DNA from 2 places in the Pseudoalteromonas sp. SG41-1 genome. Region 2 is predicted to be linked to the other one. Evidence: predicted binding sites of a transcription regulator. Region 2 holds the regulator's gene; the other holds the start of a gene.

Region 1 (16,477 bases), on a different contig from region 2:
TACTGTGCGGGGTTACGCCTAGTAAGTGCTGACAATTATCAATTTCGACGACCATTAATCGCTCTCGCGCACTTAACGGTAAACTACGCACCACTTTAAATTCGTCGGTATTTGCTAAATTGGGGTTTAGTTTTTTAACCAAAAATGCCAGTACCACAATCAGTACTAGCACCATGATTAAAGACATTACCATTGAGAGTAAGTCGCCCATTGGTGTCGCTGCAGGCAGCGCTGAGCTTGCTGCAGTCGATAAAAAAAGCCAACTGCTCATCGCAGCTTCTTGATCCGTTCAACTTGGCTGATCACGTCAGTCAGGCGGATACCAAATTTATCATTAACTACGACCACTTCACCATGCGCTATCAATGTACCATTAACTAATACATCCAATGGCTCACCGGCAACACGATCAAGCTCAACAACTGAACCTTGGTTAAGCTGAAGTAAGTTACGAATATTAATTTTTGAACGCCCGACTTCCATCGAAATAGTCACGGGGATATCTAAAATTGTATCGAGTTTGCGTTTTTCTTCGCCACTCATTTCATGTCTAGCATCACTTAACTCGTCAAGTTCAGTTACTTTGGCACCATCAGAACTATCGGTCCCTTCGGCTTCGGCTAAAGCAGCCGCCCATTCGTCCATTGTATCTTGGTCATCACTCATACTATTAAACCTTTTTATTCTCTTACCAGTCTAAATCTACGCCTTCGGAAAGGTGTAGATCATCTTCTAGTTCTGCTAATTCCGCATCTGAATCAAGCTTTTTGCCACCTTTTGTAAAGACATGCAACTCTGATTTGACTGATTCAGGACGTTTAATTTTTTCACTAATTTGCAGCGCGACGTTATCACGAGAGCGACCCATTTTAGCCCTAAAGGTTGGCAGCTCTTCGACAAACACCGTTATGTGCTCTGGCATCTCAACAGGAATAATATCCCCAGCCTTAAGCTCCATAATTTGCGCTAAGGTTAAATCAACTTCAAGCAGTTGTGTTGATATTCCAACTTCAACATCCATAATCTCATCACGTAAGGCTTTGCTCCAACGTAAATCGGTATCTTCAGTATCTGATTGCACACCAGCATCGAGTAATTCACGAATAGGTTCAAGCATTGAATACGGCAATGCGATATGGAAATCCCCGCCACCGCCATCCAGCTCAATATGGAATGAACTGATCACCACCACCTCGGTGGGACTGACGATATTAGCCATTGCCGGATTAACTTCTGAATCAAGATATTCAAAAGACACATCCATTACCGGCGCCCATGCTTCTTTGTAATCTTCAAAGATTATTTTTAATAGCATTTGTACAATACGGCGCTCAGTAGGTGTAAATTCACGACCTTCTATTTTCGCATGATAGCGACCATCGCCGCCAAAGAAGTTATCAACCAGGATGAACACTAACCGTGCTTCCATAGTGATTAACCCAGTACCTTTAAGAGGACGAAAGCGCACCATATTAAGACTGGTAGGAACAAATAAAGTGTGGATATACTCACCAAACTTTATCATTTGTACGCCATTGATAGAAACTTCAGCAGTACGGCGCATCATATTAAATAAGCTAATGCGCATGTGTCGAGCAAATCGTTCGTTCACAATCTCCAGAGTCGGCATGCGACCACGAACAATACGATCTTGTGAAGAAAAATCGTATTGCAACGTATTACCGCTACCATCATCACCGTCCTGTAGATCCTCCTCTTCGACTTCATCGACACCATGCAACAGGGCATCGATTTCATCTTGGGATAATAAATCACTCACGCTGACCCCTTATTGCATTACAAAGCCGGTAAACAACACCCGCTCAATTACTTTACTACCCTCTACATCAGTTAACGCGGCTTGTACTTTATCAAGCGCTGCTACTCGTAGGGTTTCTTTGCCTTCGCTAGTACCAAGCTCATCTGCGGTGGTGGTTGAAAACACACCAAGCAATGTGCCTTCAATAAGTGGAATATGCTTTTTAGCCGTTTCTTCATTCACATCACCGCGCACTAGTAATTGCACTTTTATTTGCACAATGCGATCACGACTGGCACCAGGTACGTTAAAAATAAAAGGTCGAGGCATCGCAACATATAAGGCACTGCCAACCTTTGCACCACTACCACTTACATCTGCAGTTTCAGTTGCTGATGCAACAGATTCATCCGCAAGTGTTTCAGGAGCAGCGTCGGAGCCAGACATCAAGAAAAAGCCAGCTGCACCACCAATTACCAATACCACAGCAATAATAATTATAATCAGCTTTTTTTTACTTTTACTACCGTCTTCAATTTCTAAGTTTGCTTCTTCAGCCATGCTGCTTTCCTTTATGCCTTAATAATAGCGATATTACGAGTGTCACCGCGCACCATCAAGTTATTTATTTTTATAGTCTTATACCTCATATAATAGCAGGTGTTAGGCATAGTAATCTATTGATGATGAAGATTGTTGCCCAGAGCCTCGAATTGGTTGCTGAGTTAATGCACTTTCCTCTTCATTTTGTTGCTGATTTGCCTGTTGACCACGACCATTTTGTTGTCCGTCACCACCAGTATCACTTTGACTATTTCCCTGCTGGATACTGCTTTCACCCAGTTCAATTCCCTGCTGTGCTAACATTTCTCGTAATCTCGGCATTGATTGCTCAAGAGCTTCTTTGGCTTGCTGATTTTGTACCACAAAGTTAATTTGAGCTTGTTCTGCATCGCTACGAATACGAATTTGCATACTACCCATTTCTGGCGGATCAAGACGTATTTCAGCTTCTTTATTATTGATACTTAGTAATGCACTCACTCGTTCTTGTAGTAATTTGGCTGCATCACTTTTCATGATATTCAATGCTTGTAACGCAGTTGGATCAAGATTTATTTGTCTTGTCTGTGATGTAGGGCTCGCTTGCTGGGCATGCATAACTTGCATATCTGCCAAAGCTTGTTGATAGCTTTGCTCACTCCCTTCTACAGCCGAGGCTGTCGTAACCGCAGTGGTTAATCCGGTGAGCTGGCCAAACAATTGATTTACACGTGTCAATGTGTTGTCGCGCACAGGGCTTTGCTCTGCTTTAATATTTTCAGCAAGTTGCTCACTTTTTAGAACATTATCTTGCACTGCCAGTTTCACTTCTTGCTCTTTGCTCGCGGCCTTTATAAGTGCATCTTGTGGCGCAGATACTTTATTTGTATCTGATTTAGCGGTGTTGCTATTGGTTGTTGTAGTGCTTACTAAATTATCTGTCATTGACTGAACCGTCAATTGAGCTTTTGACTCAGTCTTTTTTTCAATACTCTCTGGCTGAGCTAATTCTGCAATAGCCGTATTGATCTGAGTTAATAAAGCCCCCTTAGGCTGCTCAGTGCTCACAAAATTTTGTAATTGCTGGCTCAATGCCTGCTTTTGTACAGGACTCAACAGCGAAATATCTTTACTTAGTTGGGTTAGCTCTGCCGTGTTCATTGTCGCAACTGCCGTGGTAGGTTTTGCAACTTCTTTACTATTAAGCTCTACAAATTCAGCCAGCATTTTTTTTAAGTCAGTTACGTTAGCCGGTGATGGATCTTGCTGACGAATGACATCAACTTGATTTTGTAGCTGTTTTTGCTGCTCTGGTGTTAAGCTCGCCAACAATGGGTGTTCATTTTTTTGTACTGTAGTTGGTGAGTTAAGCAATACCTTACTGATTTGCTCTAATACAGCACTGTTACTATGCTTTGCCTGTGTAGCTGCTTTTTCAGCTACATCAGTTTGAGAGCCAATCGTAGTGGTTGATTCCACACCTTTAACTACTGGTTCTGCCTTTGAAGCAACGTCCATTGCTACTGCAGTAGCACTTGTGGTTGCTTGTTTGGCGTTAGCAGTAACGTTAGCTACAGTTGCGTGCGCATCTGCAGTTAACGCTGCACTCTGTTGAGGTTTTTCTTGCTGAGCAATCCTTGTGTCCGAATCTTTAACTAATACTTCACTTTCTTGTGGTTTAACTTGTTGAGCAAGCGTTACGTCCAAACCTTTAGCTAATACTTCACTGTTTTGTGGCTTACCTTTGCTTGTATTTTCAGCAATATTTATTTGAGCTGTTTCATTGCCAACTTCCCCACTCTTTAAGGTAGCTGCAGCTTGTTGGTTTGTTGGCTGCATTGTCATCGCTTTATTTTGCGATATCTCTTTTGCCACTTGAATATCATCAATAATAGGAGTCACAGCATCATCAGGAGGGGTGTTTCCCTTCAGTTGAAGCTGTTTATCAATCGCCTCTGCCAGCACCGTTTTTTCAGTAAGTAGCGTTGGTTTTAGTTGTTTATCGACTAGTTGTGCAATAGGATCATCAGTGGCAGGAGTGTCTGTATCAATAATAGGCGTAACATCATCAATTGGACGAGGTCCAGTGACTTTAATAAGCTTCGGATCTATTTTTTCTTCACTGTATTTACCCAACGTTGAAAGTAATGAGGCATTTGCAACAGTTGGCGTATTATTTACCCGAGTGTCCATATTGTTGGCTGCCGTGATCTGAGCAAGCATTGCATCACCAGACATAGCATCACCTGACATCGTTTTCTCATCACTGCTGTCAGTGGGCGTTTTTTGCGCTTTTTCAGCAGCAACTTCGGCTTCACTTGCAGCTGACACAGCGCCAGATGAGTTAACTTTCATGGGTGTTTCTGCAGCATTATTAGCGTTTTGTAACTCACTAAAGAAATCACTATCGGTGCTTTCTTTACCTGTTGCCGCACTGCCTTTGGCACTGTCTTTTTTATTTAACTGAACATCCTGCTCAGTTGAGATAAACACTGAAAGATCACTAATAGCCATAATTCACCTAGATTAAAAGTGGCAATTTGCCGCCGCAGTTTGCCAGAATAAATACTTCATACGTTAAACAAGCAAATAATATGCCTAAGCTAATTTTAATAAATAAATAATGCTGTTTTGGGCGATGACTATAGAGCGCGACGTCTTTGATAAAATTGATTTGCAGAAAATTCATCAAGCATTTTTTGTTCATTTTTTTGTGCGATTACATTCGCTTTAAGCTGCTGTTTTTCTATTAATTTAGCAACCGCTTTAGCCTTAATCTGCTGTTTCAGCCATAAACTTTGTCGTTGTGAAACAACTTGTTTAGCAGTACTGACGGTATTCGCTTGTTGACGAATAGCTTCTTCTATTTTGGCAATAAAAGCATGGTATTGACTAAACCCTGCACTACTTAAACCAGACTTTCCTTTTAAATGTAATTGCTGAGTATACTCCAAACGAAAGTTATTCAAGCCTTGCAATTTTTGTTGATTGCCTTGCAAGTTTTGCTGCGCTTGTAAATAATTTATCCGTAAAGTTTCTTCTTTATCATTTTCTATTTTCAGCAATAGATTGAGCTTATTTGTTGCCATTATGCTTGTCCTAATAATTGCGCAAGCCCTTGTAGGCCATCGTCATAGCTAATCACATCTTTCATGCCTTGTTGTAGAAATGCATTCACTCTTGGCATCATATTAATGGCCTGATCAAGCATTTGGTCGGTGCCTTTTTGATAAGCACCTAAAGTAATCATATCTTTATTTTGCTGGAACATTGAATACACTTGTTTTAACACTCGCGCTTGTTGCATGTGTGCTTCTGAGACAACTTGTGGCATCACCCGTGAAATCGATTTTTCTATATCAATAGCAGGATAATGACCACTGTCAGCGAGCTCTCTGGATAACACGATATGACCGTCTAAAATGGCTCGCGCCGCATCAGCAATCGGATCTTGCATATCATCCCCTTCACTCAGTACAGTAAAAAACGCTGTGATAGAGCCTTGCCCTTCGCCGCCATTACCAGCACGTTCCACCAGCGCGGGTAGCTTTGCAAATACTGAGGGCGGATAACCTTTAGTCGCCGGTGGTTCACCAACCGCAAGCGCTATTTCGCGCTGAGCCATGGCATAACGCGTTACAGAATCCAGTAGCAATAAAACATTTAAGCCTTGATCGCGAAAGTACTCCGCGATAGTTACCGCACTTTCACAACCTTTTAATCGCATTAATGGCGATGCATCGGCGGGAGCAGCAACTACGACAGAACGCTTACGCCCTTCCACACCGAGTATTTCTTCGATAAATTCTTTTACTTCGCGGCCACGCTCCCCCACTAAACCAACAACTATTACATCAGCTTCTGAGCCTCGGGTCATCATACCCAGTAATACCGACTTACCCACGCCTGAGCCTGCAAATAGCCCCATGCGCTGGCCTTGGCCAACAGTTATCACTGAATTAATAGCGCGTACACCAACATCCATCGGCTGCGTAATTGGTCGTCGAGATAATGGGTTAATTGAATTTTGTGCAAATTTTAAGTAATGCTCTGCTTTAATAGCTCCAAGCCCATCCAACGGACGCCCTAAGCCATCAACAACACGACCAAGTAAACACATACCAACAGGCAGTCCGGTATCATTTACTTGTGGGATCACTCGCGCTCCAGGTAGTACACCAGAAATATGGTCATTTGGCATCAAGTAAAGCGTCTGATCATTAAAACCAACAATTTCAGCATCAACAAAACCATGCATGGTTTCAATTTTACATTGGCTGCCAACTGGCGCGCGTAATCCTTTTGCCTCTAATGTTAACCCTACAACACGGGTTAAAATTCCCGCAACAGCAGGCGTTGGGCTATGAATATGTTTTTGATACTGTTGTAAACGTTCACTTAATGGGCGTGGTTGAGAACTCATTGCAAACCAAAAATAGCGTTAGATACCACTACTATGCAAAAAACTATCCAACGTTTCTTTGACGCGGGTTTTTATAGTCATATCAATAGATGACTGAGGTGTTTTTACTTGGCAACCGCCGCGATCTAAAGTCGGCTCTGCAACTAACTGCCAATGGTTTTCAGCTAGTGCAGCTTCACCATAACTATTTTTAACCAGTTCAATGTCTTCAGGATGTAAATGAATACGCACACTTTGCTGCTCATTGGCTAACGCATCGATACACTGCTTTAAACTTTGCAAAATGATTTCAGGGGAGGTTTTAATTTCTTGATAAACTAACGCTTCGGTTAGCATTACGGTTAACTGTACAAGTTGCTTTTCGGCGTCATCATCGACTTTAGCTAATGGCGCTGACAAACTATCCAACAATACTTTTAGACCCGTTAGCTGTTCTTCAATCAGTGGTTTTACTTCTTCTTGACCTTGTGTTTTACCAAGCTCAATGCCTTCTTTATAACCGGCTTCTTTTCCCTCACCTACGCCTTTTTCAAAACCATCAATATAACCCTGCTCGTGGCCTTGTTTTAAGCCTTCTTCGTAGGCATCTTGACGAATTCGTTCCAGCTCAGCCATCGTTAACGAGGGCAGCTCAGGCTCTTCGGGCTCTAGTGCTTGTTCACTTTCTTCAAGCTCTTTACGATATAAATCGGCCAGCGGTGTACCAAACGCCGTTGAACGACCATCGAATTTTCGAGTGTCTTGCGTAACATCTGGAATTGGCCAGTTTTCTAATAATTCATCAACTGCTTCACTGGCACGTAAAGGACGACCTTGATATTGAGTAGGTTTGCTCATGGTTTACAAGAACTCCTCACCACCACCACCACCAAGCATAATTTCACCTGAATCAGCGAGACGACGTGCCGTAGATAAGATCTCTTTTTGCGCGGCTTCAACTTCGCTGATCCGCACAGGTGCCATTGCTTCTAAATCATCAGCAAGCATCTCTGCAGCCCGTTTTGACATATTGCCGAGGATTTTCTCTTTCAATGCATCATCAGTACCTTTGATGGCTTTCATCAGTACATCTTGTTGGACTTCTCGCAAGATAGCTTGAATACCACGATCATCAACATCCATTAAGTTTTCAAATACGAACATTAAATCTTGGATTTGTTGCGACATCTCTTCGTCATGCTCACGGATAGAATCCATCAACTGACCTTCAATATTAGTATCGAGATAGTTCATTATATCTGCCGCCGCTTTCAAGCCGCCCATTTTTGCAGCTTGCGCACCAGCTTGTCCGGCAAATTGTTTTTCCATTATCTCGTTCAACTCTTGTAAAGCCGCAGGTTGAACTTCTTCAAGGTTGGCGATTCGCATGGTTAAATCTAAGCGCACTTTTTCAGGAAACTGCGCTAAAATTTCGGCCGATTGCTCAGGCTCCAAATACGATAAAACGATAGTTTGTATTTGCGGATGCTCATTGCGAATAATATTGGCAACCTGCTTTGAGTCCATCCATTTCAATGAATCAAGACCCTTGGCACCAGATCCCATAACAATTTGATCTATCAGGCTTGCCGCTTTATCTTCACCAAGTGCCGCAGTAAGCGCTTTTTTGATAAAATCTTCTGATTGGAAGCCAATCGTACTAAAGCTTTGTATTTGTTCTATAAATAAATTGTGCACGGCACTGATTTTGGCTTGCGATAGATCATCTATCGCCGCCATTGCCATACCCACTTTTTGCACCTGTTTAGGTTCAAGGTGCTTTAATATTTGCGCTGCATCTTCTTCGGATAAGCTTAGCAATAAAATTGCGGCTTTATCTACACCGTCTAATTTATCAACATCAAACGCTGCTGGCAGTTGTTTTTGTTCTTGATCAGTCATCTTCAGTTAACCACGCTTTCACAACTTGTGAGGAGAGTTCTGGCTCATTTGCTACTAAGGCACGAACAGCTTTTAATAAGTCTTCATCGCCATGTAGGTCTGGTAACTGTAGTGTACCATCACTTGAGAAGCCAACCGAAGCAGAATCAAAATCTTTATTTAGCATATCTAGGGTGTTATCACCAATATCTACACCAGAACTAAGCGCATCATCATCATACTCTTCAAGGGTATCATCTGGGTAAATCAAGCGTTTCAGCATAGGTTTAACCACCGCCATGATTAACACTATAATAACCAATGCGCCAAGCACTAAACGCACAACTTTCATAAACCAGTTTTGTTCCCACAGTGGCACTTCAATAGCTAAGTCCATCGGTTCACGTACAAACGGTACTGTCACTACTTCTAATGCATCACCACGCTGTAAGTCAAAACCCACACCACCTTGCAGTAAACGACGAATATTTGACAGTGCTTCAACTGAGCGAGGCTCCATAGTCGTTTCACCATTTTCACCCACTTTTGCCACATAATCGACTGCCACAGACACACTAATTCGACGAATAACACCACTTTGCTGACGTGTGTGGGAGATAGTAGTATCAAGTTCATAGTTACGTGTCGCTTCTTTGTGAGTGCGACTGGGTGATGAACCAGAGCCTGCACCACCTTGACCGGCAATTTCAGGAATATTTGAATCTGTTGGAGGCTGATTTGTCAGCGCGCCAGGAATACCGATAGCTAACCCGCCGATGTTGTTTTCTTCAAAGGTGGTTTCACTGCGTACCGCCGGTAAATCAGGGTTGTAGCGTTTTTGAGTTTCTTCAATCGCACTAAAGTCCATACTTAAATCGACTTGTGCAGTGTAGTTACCCATACCAATAACTGGCATTAAGATACCATCTATTTTATCTAGATATTCTTGTTCACGTTTACGTTCAATATCGTATTCTTTGCGTGAGCGAGCAGCTAACGCACTTTGCGATCCTGAATTAAGTAATCGGCCATTTTGGTCTGTTACAGTTACTCGTGACGGCTCTAAACCTTGCACTGCTGAACCAATAATATCAACAATGGCGTCCACTTCTTCACTACCGAGCATACGACCACGTTTTAAAGTTAATACCACTGTTGCGGATGGTTTTTTCTCACGACGAGCAAAAACATTTTCTTTCGGTATTGCCAATAATACTTTAGCACGCGTGACATTTTGTAGTTCCTCAATCGTACGCGCTAGTTGTTGTTCACGACCATGCTTTAAACGTTCACGCTCTAAACGCTGACTAACACCAAAACCCATATCTTGCATGATAATATCAGTACCCGAGTTCGGCGCTTGCTCAATACCTTCGCGGGTCATTAACAATTTAATATTTTGATATTCATTTTCAGGAACAGAAACCACATTGCCATCAAGTTGATAGTCAATTTTTTGTGCATCTAAAAAGTCGAGCGTTTGAATTAGCTCTTCCGTTGGCATTTTTCCAAGTGGACGCATATCTGGTTGACGTGCCCAAATAATCACAAAAATAGCAATCGCTAAACAAATCGCTAATGCAATAATTAGAGTAACCTGACGCAATACATCAACGCCGTTTAATGCACTTAAATAGCCTGACTTTTGTTCTTGTTGATCGTCATTATCAGTTTGGTCGATACCGCCGCCGGCCAAAGCAAGATCTGTTGATTGATTAGATTGCGCCACAATAATTCTCCACTACCTAGTTAAACAGGCATGTTCATGATTTCTTTATAGGCTTCTACAAGTTTGTTACGAACTTGCACCGTAGCTTCAAAGGCAACTGACGATTTTTGTGATGCGATCATTGCATCCGCTAATGACACATTTCGATCACCCATTTCAACCGCTACGACTTTTTGTTTCGCATCAGCTTGAAGGCCATTCACTGTATTGAGTGCATCACTTAACAAATCGCCAAATTGGGCGCTCGAAGTAGGCTGCGCCTGCGTCGGTAATTTGTTTACTTGATTACTACGACCAGCTTCGAGAGCCATAGATTGCATTTCTTGAAATAATGCGCTGTTTTGAATTTTCATAATTGTCTCTGACGATGCAGTTTACTAATAACTTAATAAAGCACAAAGCATGCCAACTAATAAACCAATAAATATCAGAAGCTTAAGATTTATTTTAGTTGTCAGAGTTTTGACAAGTTTACGCCCAGCAAGGCTGAGCGTAAATTAAATAGTGAAGGAAAACAAAAATTATAGAGGCTTAAGCAGGTAAGGTGATCCCCAAATCACGCATTTGAGCCAATTTATAACGTAATGTTCGTGGGCTGATCCCTAATGTTTCAGCTACATCTTTACGCTTGCCTTGACAACGATTTAGGGTTTCTAAAATAATTCTATGCTCTTTATCTTTAAGTTCATCTTTGTAACTTCCCGAATCCAAGCTTGGTAATTCTTCACGCAGCTGATTGCGTTGTGCTGTGGCTTTTATTGCTGGCGCTTGCAGATCATAATAAGCATCATTAGTTGGTGAACTTGTAACCGCCGAAGTAGTGCTTTCTGGTGCTGAATTAGCCGGCACTAAACTTGCTGATAAAGCCGCAGTTAGAGGAGTCTGGGTTAAATTTTCAATAAAAATAGCACTTTCGTCAATCATATCACCGTGGCGTAATATCAGCGCACGCTGGATCACATTATCCAGTTCACGCACATTACCTGGCCAAGTATGAGCTAATAATTTTTTCTCTGCCGGTTCGCTAAGTACAGCGATAGGCTCTTTGCTTTTATTGAGATGACGTTCAATTAAATGCTTTGCCAACACGACAATATCGCCTGGACGTTGACAAAGTGGACGCCACATCAACGGAAATACATTTAATCGATAATATAAATCTTCTCTAAACTGGTGCTTAGCCACAGCCTCTTTTAAATCACGGTTACTGGTAGCCAAAATACGCACATCCAGCTTAATAGTTTTGCGACCACCTAAACGTTCAACTTCGCGTTCTTGTAATACACGTAATAACTTAGCTTGTAGGCCTAAATCCATCTCAGTGATTTCATCAAGTAAAATTGTGCCACCTTGTGCTTGCTCAAATTTACCCGGACAAGCTTGAATCGCACCAGTAAACGCGCCTTTCTCGTAGCCAAATAATGTAGCTTCGAGCATATTTTCAGGGATCGCAGCACAGTTTATTGCGACGAATGGCTGCTCTGCACGATCTGATTTATCATGGATAAACCGTGCGAGTACTTCTTTACCTGAGCCACTAGGACCAAGCACCATCACACTAGCATCCGATTTAGCAACCCGACTTGCAAGTTCTAATAGCTGAATACTACTCGGATCAGCGACAATCGGCCCGTCAGTTTCTTTTTCCGGCTCAGGTAGATAGCGGCTTACCATATTAAGTAGCACTTCGGGCGCAAACGGTTTGGCCATATAGTCAATTGCCCCTAACCGCATAGCCTCAACAGCATCATCAATAGTCGCATACGCTGTCATCATTAAAACCGGTAGATCAGGGTAATTAAGATTTATGCTGCGCAGTAAATCAAGACCACTCATCGCGCCCATTTGCACATCGCTCACGACCAGCGAAAAGCTGTCTTTTTTAAGTAGCACCATAGCTTGCTCGGCACTGTCAGCCGCAACGCAATCTATTCCAGACATTTCAAGCGTATCAATCAAGGCTTCACGAAGCCCTGCATCATCTTCAACCACTAAAATCGTGTTGTTCATATTGCCTCCGCCGATGTTGACTTTGTACAAATAGGTAACAGTAAACTAAAGCAGGCTCCGCCTTGAGCATTGTTCGTTACTTCAACTCGTCCTTGGTGTGCATTTGCGACTGAACTAACCACCGCTAAGCCTAAACCTGTGCCTTGGCTTCGGGTAGTAAAAAATGGTTCAAATAATTTATCAAGTAAGCTTAAATCGACCCCAGGGCCATTATCACTTACAGTAATACACACTAGCTCGGGGTCACTCGCATCCCGCTGCGCACTTAATTGAACGAGTGCATTACTGCCAATGACTTGAATACTATTGTGAATAAGGTTTTGAGTGGCACTGGCAAGCGCAGTTTTATTGCCCATTATCTCGATATCAGGCTCAGGTAAACTGACCTGAAGTTCACTATTATTAAGTGCGACCATAGCATCAGCGCCAGTTTTCACTTCAGTTAATAATTGCTGCATGGAAACATGTTCAACAACTTGCTGATCGCCACTTTTTGCGAACAACAACATATCGTTTACTTGGGTTTCGAGATCTTTTAAACGCGACATTAACTTAGTATGAAAATTGCCTCGAGAGCTTTCGGGTAACCGCTTTGAACCTAAATTAGCGGCATACAAAATCGCAGCAGACAGTGGTGTTCGCACTTGATGTGCCAAAGATGCCACCATTTTACCCAATGCACTTAAACGCTGCATATGTGCAACGCGTGTTTGTAGACGACGCGTTTCGGTTAAGTCAGTCATTAAGATTAATTGCCCTGGCTCTGGCGCTAATGCCGTTATTTCTAACTTAATTAAGCGTCCATCTTTTAGCGATACTTCATGGCCATCATCTTGTTGGGGCCGAAACGAGCGCTGGATCACACTGAACCACTTTTCACCTTCGAGTGGTTCCCCTAACATGTCTGTTGCGATTTGATTAGCTTTAGCGATCAAACCGCGACCATCAAGCACCACAACACCCGCAGGCATTGTATCTACTAAATGACTTAACCAACTGGCTTGCTGGCGTAATTCACTTAACTCACCAATGTACTCTTCTTGCAGTAAGCATGGGTTATACTGGGTCGCTGTGATAAATTGTGGTTTTAAGACATTAGCTAAGGCCATAATGCATTCTCGTTTACAGGATCTAACTAGCTAAATGCACAAATTGTACCAACAATTATATTGATTAATTTCATTTGCTTAGCGTATAAATAACGCGACAAAAAAATGACAAACTAAAATAAGCAAAGCAAGGAGACACTATGAATTCAACAAATTTATGTCGCTGCCCTTGGCTCGATACCAGTAAAGATGACTATGTTGCCTATCACGATGATGAATGGGGGATCCCAGTATATGATGACCAAACACTTTTTGAATTTATTACTCTGGAATCAGCACAAGCAGGATTAAGTTGGTATACGATTTTAAAGAAACGTGATGGCTATCGTCGTGCATTTTTGGATTTTGATGTAGAAAAAGTCGCACAAATGAACGAGCACGATGTTGAACGATTAATGCTTGATGAAACAATTATACGTAATCGTTTAAAAATTGTAGCAACTATAAATAACGCCAAACGTTTTATTGAAATTCAGCAAGAATTTGGCAGCTTCAGTAACTATCAATGGCAGTTTGTAGGTGGTAAGCCGTTAGTGAATGAGTTAGATAAACTTAGTGACTACCCTGCAATTACAGAGGCCTCAACTGCATTTGCAAAAGATTTAAAAAAACGGGGATTTAAGTTTTTAGGTCCAACCACAGTGTACGCCCATATGCAGGCCTGTGGTATGGTGAATGATCATAGTAATGATTGTTTTAGAAAAGCAGAGATTATTGAAAAATACTAGGTGAAAGGTGCTAGGTGCTAGGTGCTAGAAAATCTTCTCTTTGCGCAATTAATCTTGTAGGCGCGGGTTTATCCCGCGCAATTAAAATGTATTCACAAAGAGGTTAAGAGTGCGCTGCGCTTATGAGGTAAAAATAAAGGTATTAGATTTTAGGGTATTCGAAGCTCGTCGCTCGAAGCCCGTGGCATTTTTTCTTCTCATTTACCCTCATTGTCTTCTCTTTGTGCAAAAGGTTTTTTAGTGATATTCACCATAGCACCCCCCGAATTAAAGACGGTGTGCGCGTCAGCAAGCTTAACGCCTACAAGTAATGACGAAGCCCATTCTAAAGGTGTAATTACCATCGTACTTGGTTAATTTCTGCCTAAAACCTGCTACCTGACACCTAAAACCTGCTCTTAGCTGTTAATCTCGTGATAGGTTATATTTTTTCATTTTTTCAACTAAGGTTGTGCGGCGTACACCCAAGATCTCCGCAGCACGCGCTACGACATAATCATAACGCTCTAAGGCCTGAGTGATCAGGCTAATTTCCAGCTCAGCTAAATAATCTTTTAGCTCAATCCCTTCGTCGGGTAAAAGGTCTGCTGATGGCTGAATTGCTTCAACTTCTGGCTCATCGTCGTAATCACTAAAACCAGTACTGAAAATATCATTGAAAGCATCACGCTCCATAAGCTCTTCGGGATATTGTGGTTCATAAGCATCAACTTCAATATAACGATATTTTGCTGGTAGATCGGGAATATCAACCACTTTATCTGGTAACATGATCACCATACGCTCAACTAAGTTCGCTAACTCGCGAATATTACCCGGCCATGTATGCTCTTTTAAACTATCAATTGCGCGCTCGGTAAATTTAGCGGTAGTACCACTTTGCTCATTAATACGGCGCATTAGCTCTTTTAATAATAATGGAATATCATCAGCACGTTCTGCAAGTGATGGGTTTTCGATAGGAAAAACATTGAGTCGATAATATAAATCTTCGCGGAAACTTCCTTGCTCTATCATTTTTTCAAGATCACGGTGTGTTGCAGCAATCACCCGCACATCCGCTTGAATTGGTTTTGTACCACCAACCCGCTCATAGCTGCGCTCTTGTAACACTCGCAATAACTTTACTTGCATTTGCAGCGGCATATCGCCAATTTCATCTAAAAAAAGCGTCCCACCTTGGGCAAGTTCAAAGCGGCCCTTGCGCGCTGAAATAGCACCGGTGAACGCGCCTTTTTCATGACCAAATAACTCACTTTCTAACAGCTCCGCAGGTATCGCCCCACAGTTAACGGGTACAAATGGCCCTGTATTACGTTTTGATAGTAAATGAACATTACGAGCAACCACTTCTTTACCAGTACCTGATTCGCCTAAAATTAATACATTAGCGTCCGTTTTAGCAACTTGTTCAATTAAAAAGCGTACATCTTTAACCGCTTCAGTTTCACCAACTAAGCCATCAAAGGTTTTGTGCGGTTTTGCGTGTTTATGCTCATTTGGTAACATCCGTTGATACTGTTGGCAATCATGCAGTAATTGAGTCGTTACATCATGGTTAAAAGGTTCACAGATAAGGCCAACTACATTGGCAATGCTCAACAGTGATTTAAGGGTTTCACCAATTAATAGAAATGGTATTGTTGGATGGCGCTTGATCACGCTCTCATGATCTAAACTTTGTAATGCGCCGAGGATCACCATACATGACTGCTTTTGGTATTTTTCACATTCTTGTTCAAGGCTTGCATCATCAAGCAGTTGCACTGCCTCACCAATAAAGGTAAGCGCAGCATGTAAACCAATCGCACGATTATTATTATTATCTAAGATCAAGATCATTATTTAGCGAACCACAGTTACTACAAGCTATTAATAATTTAAATTGTAAGCGAGTTTGACAGGGATGCAAGCACTAAGCGGCAGTTTTTTGACAACCATGCCAAAAAATAGACGCTTAGCTAATTGCAAGTAATACTTAAGAATTACCGCAGTATCTTTAATATTAAAGCAAGCCTAAAATAGATTCAGCCGATTGGTTGGCTTGTCCACGCAGTGCAACTGACGCTTGTGCTAAAATATCATTTGATACTTGCTGTGAAACCGCCTGAGCATAATCGGTATCTTGAATTCGACTTTGGCTCGCGGCAATATTTTCTTGCTGAGTTCCTAAGCCTTTAATGGTACTTGCCAAAGTATTTTGAAAAGCACCAAGTTCAGCTCGCTGGGCGTTAATTTCGTCCGCCGCTTGGTCACTAATATCAATTGCAGCTTGAGCACCTGCTTGAGTAGAAATATCAATTGTTGATATTACTG
Region 2 (16,477 bases):
ATGATACAAATCTTGGTCTGTTTTTGCGCTACGTAGTTGTTTACAAAAATCTTTGTTATTGAGTTTATCAGCAATTGTGGCTAACGTCTTCAAATGAAGTTGGCTGTCACCATCTGGTACGATGAGGGCTACAAATATATCAACTGGGCGATTATCAATCGCATCAAAATCAACCGGTGATTCACTCACTAAAATTATTGCTAGCGGGTTTTCAACACCACTCATACGGCCATGAGGGATAGCAATACCACGACCAATACCGGTACTACCTAGTTTCTCTCTCGATAGTAGTGCGTTGAGGATTTCTTGTTGTGATAGCTGAGGGAGCTGTTCATGAGCCAATTGGCTTATAAATTCAATGATCCGTTTTTTGCTATTAAAAAGGACCGCAGCTTTACTGCAGTCCTGACAAATAAGTGAGCTTAATTTCATAGTGTTAGTGTCGAGCGTGCTTCTCTTTGTGTTTAATTACTTGACGATCAAGTTTATCGATTAGTCCGTCAATAGCTGCATACATGTCTTGGTGCTCAGTCGAGGCAAATAATTCAGCGCCACTGACATGTAATGTGGCCTCTGCTTTTTGGCTTAGTTTTTCTACATCAAGAATAACATGGACATTATTGATATGATCAAAATGCCTTTCAAGCTTGGCAAACTTATTGTTTACATAGTCTCTTAATGAATCAGTAATTTCTACGTGACGACCAGTTAAATTTAGTTGCATAAGCATTTTCCTCTTGTGATTTTACGCCTTAAATCAAACTTTTACGTTGATTTGACGGTGGAATAGCCAGCGACTCGCGGTATTTTGCAATAGTCCGTCTAGCTACTTTGATACCTTGCTCTGCCAATATATCTGCAATCTTACTATCACTCAATGGTTTCGCTGAGTTTTCTGCACTGATCAATTTTCTGATCAATGCTCGAATAGCTGTCGAAGAGCATTCGCCGCCGTTCTCAGTGCTTACATGACTTGAGAAAAAATACTTTAACTCAAAAATACCACGGGGGGTATGCATGTACTTTTGTGTCGTTACGCGAGATATTGTTGATTCGTGCATCTCAACCATTTCAGCAACGTCGTTTAGTACCATAGGTCGCATTGCTTCAGGGCCATGCTCAAAGAATCCCTGCTGTTGTTTTACAATGCAGTTAGTTACTTTGAGTAACGTCTCGTTACGACTTTCTAGGCTTTTAATAAACCATTTAGCTTCTTGCAAATGCGAACGTATAAATTGGCTGTCAGTGCTTGATTTTACTGAGCGTGACATTGCCGCATATTGGCTGTTCACTCTAATTTTTGGCATGCTGTCTGGATTAAGTTCAACCACCCAGCGACCTTTAATTTTTTTCACCGAAACATCAGGTATAACATACTCTGATTCTTCGCGTACTATAGTATCCGCAGGCTTTGGATTAAGGCTGTGGATCAGTGTCATTACTTCTTTCAGCTCATCTTCTTTAAGCTTAGTCTTTTTCATCAAAGTGCGATAGTCACGACTAGCTAATAAATCGATATGATCAGTTAAAATCATTTTAGTCTCGCTAATCCAAGGAGTTGCAGGATCAAATTGATTTAATTGAATACATAAACATTCTTGTAGGCTGCGCGCAGCAATACCAACAGGGTCAAATAACTGAATGCGTTTTAACACTGCTTGCACTTCGTCTAGTTCGATTTCTTCTTCGTTATTACCTTGATTTAAGCTCTCTGCGATGTCTTCGCAGCTCAAGGTTAAAATACCTGAATCGTCAACAGCTTCAACAATCGCAATGGCAATAGCTTCATCGGTTGGACTAAAAGGTGTGAGCTGTAATTGCCACATCAGATATTCGTGCAGGGTTTCAGTTGAAGCACCTTGATAAATTGACTCATCTTCAGGCATTGGGCCGGATGACGTATTTGGCGCAGCACTCATGTATTCGTCCCAGGTGACGTCCATAGCCATTTCGTCACTTAAAGTCTCTTTGCTTAATGCTTCGCTACTTTCTTGTTCATATTCGCTGGGCTTGTCGTCTGCTGATGCACTAACGGTTAAGTCATCGTTGTCTTGTTTTTGTTCGTTTTTACCAGCCGTGTCGTCTGAATATTCATGCTCTTCTAGCTCTAACAATGGATTGCTGTCGAGTGCTTCTTGAATTTCTTGCTGGAGATCCAATGTACTGAGTTGCAATAAGCGAATTGCTTGTTGCAGCTGTGGTGTCATTGTAAGTTGCTGGCCCATGCGCAGCTGGAGTGATTGCCTCATGTATCTCTAACAATCCTTTTATTGTTATCATCGTTAAGTCTAGCAGATACTTAGCCGAGCGTGGCTTTATAGCCTAAATTGCTCGCCCAGGTAAACATCGCGGACTGTTTGGTCGGCAAGTACATGCTCAGGGGTACCTGATGCAATTAACTCCCCATGAGAAACTATGTAGGCTTTTTCACAAACATCAAGGGTTTCTCGTACATTGTGGTCGGTAATAAGTACGCCAATACCACGGTTTTTAAGGTGTTCAATAATCTTCTTTATATCTAACACTGAAATAGGATCAACGCCAGCAAAAGGCTCATCAAGTAAGATAAATTTTGGATTTGCGGCTAAAGCGCGTGCAATTTCAACTCGACGACGTTCACCACCAGATAATGCCATACCTTGGCTGTCGCGAATATGTTGAATGCTAAACTCATCAAGTAAGCTGTCTAGTGCTTCTTCTCTGGCTTGTTTATTCAGCTCTTTACGAGTTTCTAAAATAGCCATCAGGTTTTGATAAACAGTTAACTTACGAAAGATGGATGATTCTTGTGGTAAGTAGCCAATCCCTAACCGTGCGCGACTGTGCATTGGGAGTAAAGTGATGTCATTATCATCAATACTTATTTTACCTTTGTCGCTAGGTACTAAACCCACAATCATATAAAAAGTGGTGGTTTTACCTGCGCCATTAGGACCCAGTAAGCCAACAATGCTGCCTGCGCTAACTTCTAAACCCACGCTTTTTACAACTTGGCGACCTTTATAGCTTTTTGCTAAAAATTCAGCTTTTAATATACTCATGGCTGCCCTTTAGGTTTGTCTTTTTTACTGTCAACAGGTACCAAAATAGTGTGTACGCGATCGTTTGAGCTTGCGCCTTTTTCAGCACTGATCAGCTGTTGGTCCATATCATAGGTAATGCTTTTGGCATTAATTTTTTGACCTGCTTGAGTGACTTGTGCATTACCAATTAACGTTAAATAGCGCTTGGCGACATCGTAACGGACTTCATCAGCACTGGCGCTCATTATTGTGCCATCAGTTTGTTTTTCTTCAAAGTAAGCAGGGTTACCAGTTGCAACAAGCAATTGTTTGTTATTGCCTAAATCTTCGCGCTTATGGACTTCAAGTCGATCCGCTTTGATACGGCGGTTACCATGAATGATTTCAACATTTTTTTCAAAAATACCGATATTATCTTTCAGTTGGGCAAGCTGCTTTTCAGCACTGATAGAGACTTGATCCGCAGGTGGTGCCGTATTTTCAGCAAAGCTTGCAAAGGCAATGAGTAAGCTTGGTATCACAAGCAAGTGAGCAAATTTATTGGTCATAATATATGGTTCGCGTATGGTTAATTAGTTCTACCACTTCGGCTTTTAAGTCGGCATGGAGGCCGCGCCCAGTGATCTTTAAATTTGGTCCGATTAATTCAACTGGTTGTTCTGAACTCATGGTTTGTAGTTCAATATCAACCTGAATATTATCTGCGTTTATATGTTCAATCATGGCATTATTGGTCAGGTTTTTAGCAACCACATTACCTTCTAAAATTAATTGATGATTTTCATATAGGGTGGCTTCATCGGCATTAATTTGCCACGTTTGCTGTTGATTATAGAGTGTAAAAATAGGTTGTTCAAAGTAAGTAAACCCTAACTGTTGGTAAAGTTCCATTTTTGCAGCTGTTACTTTGTGGCTAATTTTACCTTGTTCATCAAACGCGGTTTGTTTTAATGCCACCGCAGTATAATCAGGTTTTGCTATTATATCTTCTTGGTTTTGTTTTATGGCAGTGCTTTGATAAAAATACGGATACCACAGCCATACCATACAGCCGACAAATAATACGCATAATATTAAACGCGCACTATTCATGAGCTTGTGCCTTCGCTAGTTAATGATTTACCATTTTCGAGCATTAATAAATCAGTGAGTTCACGCACCGCTCCAAAACCACCAGGGAGCATGGTTGTATAATGTGAAACTCGCTTGATCAAAGGGTGAGCATCATTTACTGCCACCGCAAAACCAACTAATTCCATTACCGGCAAGTCAGGTCCGTCATCGCCTATGTAAGCGATTTGTTCATCGCTTAACTGCAATTTATCTTTGAGCTGTTGATAAGCTTGCAACTTGTTTTCTTGACCTTGGTAAATATGCGGTACTGTCAGGCTAGTCATCCGTTGCTGAACTATCTGTGAATGACGACCGGTGATCACGGCAACTTCAAAACCGCTATTGATCAGTGCTTTGATACCAAAACCATCTTTAGTATTAAACGCTTTGAGTTCTTCACCTTGATTGCCAAGATAAATGCGGCCATCTGAAAACACCCCATCGATATCACAGATCAGGAGTTTGATTTTTTGTGCTCGCTCGCTCGCATCATCTGAAAGTGGCTGATATAAGTCAGCAAACTGCATTATAAAACTCCTGCTTTGAGCAAATCTTGCATATTAAGAGCACCAATAGGGTGGTGTTTATCATCAACTACAATTAAGCCATTGATACGCTTATTCTCCATAATATTGAGTGCCTCGGCGGCAAGCATATCCGCGGTTGCTGTAGTGCAAGAGCGGGTCATGACAGTGCTGATCAAAGTGCTATGAATATCTATTCGTTGCTCTAAAATTCGGCGTAAATCACCGTCAGTAAAAAGCCCTGCAAGTTGCCCTGTGTCATCAACAATGGCCGTCATACCTAAGCCCTTGGCCGACATTTCGATTAATGCATCTTTGATACATTGCTTGTCATTGATCATAGGCGTTGCTGGGCCACTGTGCATAATATCTTTTAAACACAATAGTAAACGTTTGCCTAAACTTCCCCCAGGATGCGATAGCGCAAAGTCATCTGCAGTAAAGCCTCGGGTTTCTAACAGAGCAACGGCTATTGCATCACCCATCGCAAGCGTTGCAGTCGTGCTCGCAGTCGGGGCGAGTCCTAATGGGCAGGCCTCTTGACTTACTTTGATGCATACATGAGCATCAGCCCAATTTGCCATTGATGATTCAGGGTTACCTGTCATGGCGATCATTTTTGCGCCAATACGTTTAATAACCGGAATAATATTCAGTACTTCGCTGGTTTCGCCTGAGTTAGAAATAAGCATAACCACGTCATCACGAGTGATCATCCCTAAATCACCATGACTTGCTTCACCCGGATGGACAAAAAACGCAGGCGTGCCAGTGCTTGCCAGTGTTGCAGCAATTTTATTACCAATATGCCCAGATTTCCCCATACCGACTACTATGATCCTTCCGTGACATTGATACATCAATTGGCAAGCTTGATTAAAGTTTTCGTCTAGATATTGGGTTATATCAAGCAGTGCTTGGCGCTCTATTTCTAGCACCCGCTTACCTTGTTCAATAAAATTTAACTGCGTCATTGTGTTATCCATTTTGTGGGTAGCATTAAGCAACTTGGCTAAAAATATAACTCTGATATGCTAAAAATGCGACCAATAACAGGCCACCTTCAACTCTATTAATGCGTCTTGTACCTTTAAAGCTCAAGGACATAGCTATAAGGGCTATGGTGGCACCAATCATAATTAAGGCATCACGGTTTGCAGCTGAAGGGTCAATAATTGAAGGGTTGATAATCCCAGCCAGTGGCAACACAGCTAAAATGTTAAAGATATTTGAGCCAACAATATTACCCAGTGCTAAATCATCTTCGTTTTTTAATACCCCAGCAATACAGGCTGCCAGCTCAGGCAGACTGGTGCCAATAGCAATAATGGTTAACCCTATTACTAAATCACTTAGGCCAAAGTATTTGGCTATATCAACTGCTGAGCCAACTAAAAAATGTGAGCTCACAGGCAGTAATATCATACCAATAATTAACCAAAATAAAGCCGATTTGGTGGGCACGTTATCTGGTACGTCTTCACAGGCTTCACTTACAAATGGGTCATCAGCTTGGTTTTTAGCGCGAATAGAAATAATAACTAAGCCCGCAATAAAGACTACAAAGCCTATGATTAATGCAACGCCCTCAGCAAATGAAAAGTAGTTATCCGAAAATATATACCAGGCGGCGATTGACACTAGCAGCACAAGCGGCATTTCGCGTTTTAATGTCATTGATGATACTGATAGTGGGCGCAATAGCGCGGTAATACCTAAAACAAGTAAAATATTAGTGATATTTGAGCCAACGGCATTACCCACGGCAGTGTCAGTTTTACCTGCAAGCGCAGCTGATGCTGAGACCATCATTTCAGGGGCTGACGAGCCCATAGCAACAACTGTTAAACCAACAATAAGAGTAGGAACACCGAAATTTTTTGCCAGTGCCGCAGCACCATATACAAAGCGATCTGCACTCCAAACGAGAGCTGCAAATCCGAGAATTAAAATGACAAAAGAAGTCACCATTACGTTACGCCAATTATTCAAAATGAGATGGCTGCAAATAGTAACAAAAGCCAACCTGAAAGTATAAATAAAAGAATCTGCGAAGCTTGTTAGATTATGGACAGATTTGGACTGAGAAAAATTATTTAAGCGACGGTTAAGCCAACGGCTGTAAGCTTTGCAGCGCTATTACATAGAATATTACAAAATTTTACGATTTGTTTTTTCCATCTTGGTGTAAAAACGCTTAAAATAGGTGAACTAGTGAAAATAGTAATGGAGAGCGACTTGTCGCAACCAATAGTAGAAATCAAGGATGTAAGCTTTTCTAGGGGCAATCGCTGTATATATAAAAATATGAGCTTTAGTGTCCCTAAAGGAAAAATTACGGCAATTATGGGGCCAAGCGGAATTGGTAAAACCACCATGTTGCGTTTAATTGGTGGCCAATTAAAACCAGATAGCGGCACTATTTTATTCGAAGGTAATAACATTCCTACCATGTCGCGCAAAGAGCTTTATGCGGCGCGAACCAAAATGAGTATGTTGTTTCAAAGCGGCGCATTATTTACCGATATGTCAGTGTTTGACAATATCGCTTTTCCGCTGCGTGAGCACACTCGTCTAAGTGAAGATTTAATTCGCCTTGTGGTGCTAATGAAATTACAAGCTGTTGGCTTGCGTGGCGCACAAGATCTAATGCCTTCTGAGCTGTCAGGTGGTATGGCACGTCGTGCTGCATTAGCGCGTTCAATCGCGCTTGATCCTGAATTAATTATGTATGATGAGCCATTTGCAGGCCAAGACCCTATCTCCATGGGAGTGTTGGTTAAGTTGATTAAGTCGCTTAATCAAGTGCTTGGGTTATCATCATTAATCGTAACTCACGATGTAACAGAAGTAATGAGTATTGCCGATCACGTTATCATTATTGCCGATCAAGGCGTTATTGGTAGCGGTACACCGGATGAAATGCGTAATCATGAATCGGCCCTAGTTCAGCAGTTCTTAAAAGGGTTATCTGATGGCCCAGTGCCGTTTCATTTTCCTGCTCAACCTTATCAAGAAGAATTACTGGGAGGGCGCCGCTGATGTTTGATTTTTTGCAAATGCTAGGTCATAAAACGTTAGGACGGTTTGCTGCACTTGGTCGCTCTACTCAGATGTTGATAGGTGCGTTGTGGAGTTTGCCTAATTTTAGAAAAGGCACGCCGCTTTTAATACGGCAATTATATATGGTCGGCTCGCAGTCACTATTGATTATCATGGTGTCGGGCTTATTCATTGGTATGGTGTTGGCGTTGCAAGGCTACACCGTACTAGTTGGTTATGGTGCAGAGGATAGCTTAGGCCCATTAGTAGCATTGAGTTTACTTAGAGAGTTAGGCCCTGTTGTTACTGCATTATTGTTTGCCGGGCGAGCTGGTAGTGCATTAACCGCAGAAATAGGTTTAATGAAAGCGACTGAGCAGTTATCAAGTCTTGAAATGATGGCTATTGACCCTCTTAAACGTATTATCGCGCCACGCTTTTGGGCGGGCTTTATCAGTATGCCATTACTGGCGTTGATATTTTCAGCAGTTGCAATTATTGGTGCTCATTTAGTGGGGGTTGATTGGTTGGGTGTTGATACGGGGAGTTTTTGGTCAATCATGCAGTCACAAGTGTCATTCCAGCAAGATATTTTAAATGGCATGATCAAGAGTTTTGTATTTGCCATCGTGGTTACATGGATTGCGCTTTATAAAGGCTACGATTGTATACCGACCTCTGAAGGGATCAGTAAAGCAACAACAGAGACAGTTGTACACTCATCTTTGGCTGTTTTAGGGTTTGATTTTATTTTGACAGCGGTAATGTTTACTAGCTAATAAAGGTATAGATAATGAATTCACGGAAATTAGAAATTTTAGTTGGTTTTTTTGTTGCGCTAGGCATAGCAGCTTTTGCTATGTTGGCGTTAAAAGTTGCCAATGCAGGGATCAGCGGCAACGGCGAAACCTACTTATTGAAAGCCAAGTTTGAAAACATTGGTTCATTAAAAACACGTGCGCCGATTAAAGTAGGTGGTGTAGTGGTTGGTCGAGTTGAGGGAATTTCAATTCACCCACAAGAATTTGTGCCAGTTGTTGATATGACGATTGATGCGCAATATCAATGTCGTTTTTCAGATACCAGCTCAGTTTCAATCCTGACATCAGGCATTCTCGGTGAGCAATACTTGGGGATTAACCCTGTTATTGCCCCAAAATCAGCTGAACAAGCGTGTTTAGGTGTTGCGGTAACGAGTGATGATAAAAACTTAGGGTTAGACGAGTTATTTGGTGTTGAGAGCAAAGCCTTAAATGATGGCGACTATATCACTGACACGAAATCAGCATTGGTGCTTGAAGAGTTAATCGGGCAATTTTTATTCAATCAAGGCGGCGAGTAAGTAATTATGTTTAAGAAATTTTTAATGGTAGTTGCGCTGACTTTCAGTGCCATTAGCGTAGCAAGCGATGCGGTCAATTTAACAGACCCATATAAAATGGTCCGCCAAGTATCTGATAATACTTTTCAACGTATTACTCGTGACCAGCCTTTAATCGAAAAAGATAAGGAGCACCTACGGGTTATTGTCAAAGAAGAGTTGATGCCTTACATTGATTATAAATATGCTGCACTGCGTGTATTAGGAAGTCATGTATCAAAAGTACGTGCGATTAAAGATCCTGCCGAGCAAAAACAAGCAGTTGAGGATATTAAACACTTTATTGATGTGTTTCAAGAATACTTAATCGCTACTTATGCTGGTGTGTTTACGCAATACACCAACCAAAAAGTAGAGTTTGGTGCAAGCAAAGAGTTTACAGGACAAGACCTAGTATTAGTGAAAACCAAAATTGTCGAGCCAGGCAAGCCGGAAATTAAAATTGATTTTAAAGTACGTGAAGATCGCGATGGCGAATGGCGTGCTTATGACATGGTTGCCGAAGGCATTAGTTTATTAGATGCCAAGCAAAGTGAATTTCAAGGCATTTTGCGCCAGCAAGGTATTAACCATGTAAGTGACCTACTTGAACAGAAAAGTAAGTTGCCAGTGCAATTTAGAGGTGACGGCGGTAATGAGTAAAGTAACGGTTACTCAGCTTGACGAACAGCACTATCGAGTCAGTGGTGAATTGACTCGAAATTCAATTTCCGCTGAACGACTTCTGAATAAAAACTCACAAAGTAACCATAAAAACTGGTATTTTGACCTTTCTGAGGTGTCTAGGGTTGACACGGCGGGCTTAGCTTGGTTAATTCACTCTTTCGCAGAATTAAAGCAGCAAGGTATTCACCTTGAATTGCAAAATATTCCTGAACAACTGCAAAAGTTGATGCAGTTGGGACAGGTTACCAACCTATTTGAGTGAGAGTTATGGAAACAAGCCAAGTCGAAACCTTATTGCGCGACGCATTGCAATTAGCTGAAGTACATGTGAAAGCCAACGGTAGTCATTATGAAGTTATCGCAGTCGGCGATTGTTTTGATGGTTTAAGCCGAGTGAAAAAACAACAGCTGGTATATGGTCCGTTGATGAACACCATTTCTGACGGCACAATTCACGCAGTTTCGATCCGTGCATTTACGCCAACTGAGTGGAAGCGCGAACAAAAATTCATTTTACCTCAATAAAAAAGGTTTCCTCATGGATCAATTTGTAATTCAGGGTGGAACCGGACTTGCCGGTGAAGTCACTATTTCTGGCGCTAAAAATGCCGCTTTACCTATTTTGTTTGCAGCATTATTAGCTGACGGTAAAAGTACCTTTAATAATGTTCCTCGCCTGCGTGATATCGGCACTACTGAAGCATTATTAAAAACCCTCGGCGCAGAAATACACTGGCACGGCGAACAGCTCGTGATTGATGGTGGGAAAGTTGATAAAACATTAGCCCCTTACGAGTTAGTCAAACAAATGCGTGCTTCAGTATTAGCATTAGGTCCATTGGTTGCTCGTTTTGGTCAAGCACAAGTATCGCTTCCTGGTGGTTGTGCAATTGGTGCTCGCCCGGTTGATATTCATATTCAAGGTTTGGAGCGCATGGGCGCTGTTATTAGCGTTGAAAATGGTTATATCAATGCCAAGGTAGATGGGCGTTTAAAAGGTGCTGAAATCTACATGGAAATGGTCAGCGTTGGCGCGACCGAAAATTTATTAATGGCCGCAACCTTAGCTGATGGCAAAACTGTATTAGAAAACGCGGCGCGTGAACCAGAGATTATAGATTTAGCTGCTTGCTTAACAGCAATGGGGGCAAAAATTAGCGGTGCAGGCACTAGCCGTATTGAAATTGAGGGTGTTGAAAAGTTGCATGGTTGTGAGCATCGCATCTTGCCAGATCGGATTGAAACTGGCACATTTTTAGTGGCCGCAGCAATGGCGGGTGGTGAAGTGCTATGTAAGCTTACCGATTTTCATAGTTTAGAGCCTGTAATTGAAAAATTGCGTGCGACTAATGCTTTGATTGAAGTACATAAAGATAGTATTTATCTTGATATGCGTGGCCGTGAGCTTAAAGCCGTTAATATCAAAACCATGCCACACCCAGGTTTTCCTACCGATATGCAAGCACAGTTTACTGCGTTAAATGTAGTTGCTAATGGCAGTGCGACCATTACCGAGACGATTTTTGAAAACCGTTTTATGCATGTACCAGAACTACAACGCATGGGTGCTAACATTCGTTTAGAGGGGAATACGGCAATTTGTGGTGACACTAAGAGTTTGAGTGGCGCACAAGTAATGGCAACTGATTTACGTGCATCAGCGAGCCTAATTTTGACTGGTATTGTGGCACAAGGTGAGACGGTTGTTGACCGTATTTACCACGTTGATCGTGGTTATCAACGGATTGAAGATAAACTCAGCGCGTTAGGTGCTAACATCAAACGTCGAAGTAGTTAATAGCCTAGAACCTAGGTCCTAGCTTCTAGGCCCTAGGTTTTATAGTTTAGTCTCTAACTCTGCAACCTTCACCATCACTTTTAGTACTTCTCCGCTTCGATAAAGTTCAAACTCTATTTCATGCCCCGGCTCTGAATTACCAATTGTGGTCAAGGTTTTTTGCGGGTTAGTGACATCTTCACCGGCAATTTTAATCACAATATCTTGTTCTTTAATACCAGCTTGCCATGCTGGACCTAATGGATCTAGATTGGTTATACGCAAGCCCGCAACAGGGGTGAATTTATCGCTAACTTCTTTACCCGTACTATCAACGGCAGTACCGGTGAAGCCCAAATAACCACGTACAACACGGCCATGACGGATCAGTTTATCCATTACCTCTTTTGCTAATGAGTAAGGTACTGCGAAGAATATGCCTTGGATATCGAGGTTCTCTCGGGTTTTAAATTGTGCTGAGGTGATCCCAACCAAGTCACCGTTAGAGTTTACTAGCGCGCCACCTGAATTGCCGACATTAATTGCCGCATCCATCTGTAGTAGGCTATTGTAAGGACTATCGGTAATTTTTTGTTTACCCGTGGCACTGATGATCCCTTGGGTGATTGTTTGTCCTAAATTAAGCGGATTACCAATCGCCAGTACCACATCGCCCACACGTGGCGTAAAACGCTCACTAATTGGAATAACGGGCAAATGCTCCACGTTAATTTTCAACAGTGCTAAGTCGGTGATGGTATCAAAGCCGATGAGTTGAACATCAAAATAACGGCGGCCATCAGTAAGCAGCACCATAATTTGATCAGCATTATTGATCACATGATAGTTGGTAAGAATATAGCCATCACTTGACATGATTACACCGGAGCCAAGCTCTTGCACGGTGTTTTGCCGTTTATAACGAGGTTCCTTTGAAATGCTCTCAGAAATGATTGTCACAACAGATGGCGCTGCGCGCTGTACTGCATCGGCAAAGCTCAAATGGTCAATACTCATAGCACTTGGTAAGGGTACATTGGGTAACAGCGTTGCACGCATATTTGGGCTAAAAAATACTACCAAAAATGCGATACCGAGTCCGGCAAATAGCGGGGGGAGGACAAACTTAAAAAATTTCAGCACAATTTTCTTATTCTTAATGAGCGATCTTCTAATGATGGCACAAAAAAAATAGCAGCGGCAAGTACCACTGCTATTATTTATGTTATTTACCTAATATTTATTTTATTGGATTAAAACAAATACCGACTCACGACCGCGTTGTACTCCAAGTACGATGTTACCTTTAGTATTTTCGATGATCTTATTCATGTCACTAATTGTTTCAACACGCTGACGGTTTACTTGCATTACCACGTCGCCTTCTTCAAGGCCTACTCTAGCCGCTGGTGAGCGCGGATCAACAGTTGTCACCTCAACCCCTTTATTACCATTCTTTTGGGTGTTTTCAAGAGTTGCACCTTGGAAGGCTGGATGTAGTTCATCACCGGCTGCGGTTAGTGCTGATGCGCCATCAAGGGTAACTTTAACGGTTTGCACTTTACCATCACGATAAATGCCTAATTTTACCTTTCTGCCTTCACCTAGCGTGGCGATTTTACTGCGCAGTTCATGGAAGCCGCTGATCTCACTACCATCAATACTAATAATTACGTCACCTGCTTTAATCCCCGCTTCACTGGCGGCAGAATCATCCATTACTTGCATAACATAAGCGCCTTGTTTTACATCAAGCTGTTGTGCTTTAGCAAGGCCAGCATCCAGTGGGCGCCCAGAAATACCTAGTGAGCCACGGCGTACTTCACCATGTTCAATAATTTGGTCAACGAGATTTTTCATCATATTGGATGGAATCGCAAAGCCGATACCAACATTGCCACCCGATGCACCTAAAATGGCCGTGTTAATACCAATTAGCTCACCGTTTAAGTTAACTAACGCACCACCTGAGTTACCTTGATTAATTGCAGCATCGGTTTGAATAAAATCTTCATAACCTTCAATATTTAAACCACTACGGCCCAGTGCACTAACAATCCCTGAGGTAACAGTATGGCTTAAACCAAATGGGTTACCAATCGCTACTGCAAAGTCACCCACTCGTAGTTGATCTGAGTTTGCCAGTTTAACGGCGACTAAATCCTCGGCATCAATTTTTAATAACGCGATGTCTGATTCTTTATCGCTACCGATTTTAGTTGCTTCGTATTCACGACCATCTTCAAGAGTAACCAACATTTTTTCAGCATCTTGAACTACGTGGTTATTGGTAACGACATAGCCTTCTTTGGCGTCAATAATAACGCCTGAGCCTAAACCACTAAATTCACGCTTTTGGCTACGCGGTTGCGGATTGCCAAAAAAGAAATCAAGCGGATCAGCGCGACGACGGACTTCCTTTGAACCGGAGACTTGGATACTAACAACGCCTGGTGTTATTTGTTCTAGCATCGGCGCTAACGTCGGTAATTGTTGACCATTGACTGCGATAGGCATCTTAGCCATTGATACTGCAGGGGTTAATAATAAACTGGCAGATAACATTGCTGCACTGATTAACGATAATTTCATTTTCATAGTCAGGGTTTACTCCACATCACAGGAAAAAGCACAAACAAAAAAGGCTGCATAAGCAGCCTTTTATCAATTTAGTTCAAAACATTTTAAAGTAGGTTCGCTCTTTAGAATGTTTTGAAATGCATGTAAAACATAAGCTGCTTTATAAACAGACTATGGGGTCAAAAAAAAGTTCATCAAGAAGCTTTAGAAATTTCTGAAACCTTAATTAAACTTTGTCCGGCTCGGCTACTTTTGGTTCGCCGGCGAATAAGCCTGATTCACCTGATACATAATCAGCAGGTTGAGCATGTGCCGATGAACGGTCACTTTGGCGTTCCTTTAGTGAGCGCTGTAGCTGCTCAGTCGTTTCTTTAGAAAAAAATGGTTCGTTAGGATGCTGTTTTTTATCAGCTAGTAGCAGCTTGTTAGTTTCATCAACATGATTTAACAATTGGTCGTAGTTGTCTTTCATTTTGTTGACGAGTCTACCAGTGCTTGCTAAATGATCTGCAACATCTTGACGGTATTGCTCTAATGCATTTTTAGCTTGTTCTGCTTGTTGCTCTAATTCATCTTGCTTAAATTGCTTTTTAGTGACGAAGGCGCCAAGGAAAAATGCAGCTACTGCCACAATAACAATAATGCCGATCCAAGTAACTGTACCCATAATTCTACCCCTTTGGGAATTAATACATAAAAATAAAATAACGCCTAGATTGCGTACTCAAGAATAAATCCTGTTGCTGCTAATATACCCCGAGTTACGATGCGTGTTAACATATTGCGTAAATTAAACCGTGTTTTATTGTAACTATCTATGACTCCTTGGCAAAAGTACCAACAAGATTTACAGCGTGAAGACTTTGTTTACGATGCTGCGCAAGAAAATGCAGTACGTCATCTACAAAGGCTCTTCGATGACTTAACAGCACAAAAGCCCGCAGCTAGAAGCTGGTTCTCTAAACTATTTAATAAAAATAGCACGGCGCCTATAAAAGGTTTGTATTTTTGGGGGGGAGTAGGGCGTGGTAAAACCTATTTGGTTGATACCTTCTATGAGGCGCTGCCGGGAACACGCAAGATGCGCGTGCATTTTCATCGTTTTATGCATCGTGTTCACGAAGAGCTAAAAAAATTAGACAAAACTGCTAATCCCTTAGAAGTTGTGGCTGATATTTTTAAAGCTGAAACCGACATTATCTGCTTTGACGAATTTTTTGTGCAAGACATTACTGATGCCATGCTGCTTGGTGGTTTAATGGAAGCCTTATTTGCGCGCGGCATTGTGTTAGTGGCAACGTCTAACATTATACCTGATGAGTTATATCGAAATGGTTTGCAGCGTGCTCGCTTTTTGCCTGCAATCGCACTTGTTAATGCAAACACTGAGATTGTGAATGTGGATTCTGGCATTGATTACCGATTGCGTACTTTAGAGCAAGCAGAGATATTTCATAGCCCACTAGATGAACAAGCCGATAAAAATCTGTTTGAGTATTTTGATAAGTTATCTCCAGAGCCGGGGAAACTCGATCACCCCATCGAAATCGAAGGGCGAATGATCAAAACCCGTAAGGTCGCTGATTGTATTGTGATGTTTGATTTCTCTCAGTTGTGTGAAACCGCACGTAGCCAAGTCGATTATATGGAAATAAGCCGTTTATATAACACTGTTATTTTATCGAACGTAAAACAGCTTGGCCAAAATAACGATGATGCCGCCAGACGCTTTATTGCGTTAGTCGATGAGTTTTACGAACGCCACGTCACACTTATTATTTCTGCTGAAAAACCTATTACGGAACTCTACACGCAAGGCAACCTTAACTTTGAGTTCAGACGTTGTATTAGTCGATTGCAAGAAATGCAGTCGTTAGAGTACCTAGCAAGAGAGCATTTGGTTTAATGTAGCTGTAAGTTATAAGCCGTCAGCCGTCAGGTAAAGAGAATATTTTCTTGACTCTTAAGTTGATAGGGACAAAGTTTTGATAGCTGATAGAACAATTTTCTTGTGGAAAAAACAACCGTCGAGTAGCAATGTGATAAAAGTGCTGGTATACTCCCGCGTCTGCCACGTTGCGTTCTATTGCCTTCATTAGATTAGCCTCTTTTGAATGGCGCAAAAGTCTTAAACTCGAAGGGGTTGGAGCAAACATTTAGAGCGGTAATTAATAATAATTACCTGTGGTTTTAATTGAAAAACATTGGATTTTTATAAATGAAAACGTTTGTTGCTAAACCAGAAACAGTAAAACGTGACTGGTACGTAGTTGACGCTGAAGGTAAAACTTTAGGTCGCATCGCTACTGAAATCGCTCATCGCCTACGCGGTAAGCACAAAGCTGAGTACACTCCACACGTAGATACTGGT

Evidence for each region. The regulator sigma-54, encoded in region 2, starts transcription at its own class of promoters, with help from an activator protein. The targets are predictions, from matches to a motif close to GTTGGCACGNNNNTNGNNT.
Region 1: H5203_RS05490 (PAS domain-containing sensor histidine kinase) is a predicted target of sigma-54. The motif match lies at 13,468-13,486, and genes of this name have one in related genera.

What each region holds. Positions count from the first base shown of each region.
Region 1 is NZ_JACJFL010000005.1:64,526-81,002, reverse strand. It holds gene fliO (flagellar biosynthetic protein FliO) at 1-271, opposite strand, end outside; gene fliN (flagellar motor switch protein FliN) at 268-666, opposite strand; gene fliM (flagellar motor switch protein FliM) at 689-1,780, opposite strand; gene fliL (flagellar basal body-associated protein FliL) at 1,790-2,320, opposite strand; gene H5203_RS05530 (flagellar hook-length control protein FliK) at 2,423-4,816, opposite strand; gene fliJ (flagellar export protein FliJ) at 4,945-5,391, opposite strand; gene fliI (flagellar protein export ATPase FliI) at 5,391-6,725, opposite strand; gene fliH (flagellar assembly protein FliH) at 6,744-7,562, opposite strand; gene fliG (flagellar motor switch protein FliG) at 7,566-8,606, opposite strand; gene fliF (flagellar basal-body MS-ring/collar protein FliF) at 8,599-10,314, opposite strand; gene fliE (flagellar hook-basal body complex protein FliE) at 10,335-10,667, opposite strand; gene H5203_RS05495 (sigma-54 dependent transcriptional regulator) at 10,846-12,324, opposite strand; gene H5203_RS05490 (PAS domain-containing sensor histidine kinase) at 12,321-13,433, opposite strand; gene H5203_RS05485 (DNA-3-methyladenine glycosylase I) at 13,574-14,161, shown strand; gene H5203_RS05480 (sigma-54 dependent transcriptional regulator) at 14,567-16,003, opposite strand; gene H5203_RS05475 (flagellin) at 16,167-16,477, opposite strand, start outside.
Region 2 is NZ_JACJFL010000063.1:779-17,255, reverse strand. It holds gene ptsN (PTS IIA-like nitrogen regulatory protein PtsN) at 1-432, opposite strand, end outside; gene hpf (ribosome hibernation promoting factor) at 437-724, opposite strand; gene H5203_RS20865 (RNA polymerase factor sigma-54) at 753-2,249, opposite strand; gene lptB (LPS export ABC transporter ATP-binding protein) at 2,316-3,041, opposite strand; gene lptA (lipopolysaccharide transport periplasmic protein LptA) at 3,038-3,571, opposite strand; gene lptC (LPS export ABC transporter periplasmic protein LptC) at 3,561-4,115, opposite strand; gene kdsC (3-deoxy-manno-octulosonate-8-phosphatase KdsC) at 4,112-4,663, opposite strand; gene H5203_RS20840 (KpsF/GutQ family sugar-phosphate isomerase) at 4,663-5,634, opposite strand; gene H5203_RS20835 (calcium/sodium antiporter) at 5,660-6,631, opposite strand; gene mlaF (phospholipid ABC transporter ATP-binding protein MlaF) at 6,887-7,702, shown strand; gene mlaE (lipid asymmetry maintenance ABC transporter permease subunit MlaE) at 7,702-8,481, shown strand; gene mlaD (outer membrane lipid asymmetry maintenance protein MlaD) at 8,496-9,044, shown strand; gene H5203_RS20815 (phospholipid-binding protein MlaC) at 9,051-9,725, shown strand; gene H5203_RS20810 (lipid asymmetry maintenance protein MlaB) at 9,718-10,011, shown strand; gene H5203_RS20805 (BolA family protein) at 10,017-10,274, shown strand; gene murA (UDP-N-acetylglucosamine 1-carboxyvinyltransferase) at 10,288-11,547, shown strand; gene H5203_RS20795 (trypsin-like peptidase domain-containing protein) at 11,587-12,669, opposite strand; gene H5203_RS20790 (Do family serine endopeptidase) at 12,772-14,124, opposite strand; gene H5203_RS20785 (YhcB family protein) at 14,333-14,773, opposite strand; gene zapE (cell division protein ZapE) at 14,924-16,012, shown strand; gene rplM (50S ribosomal protein L13) at 16,325-16,477, shown strand, end outside.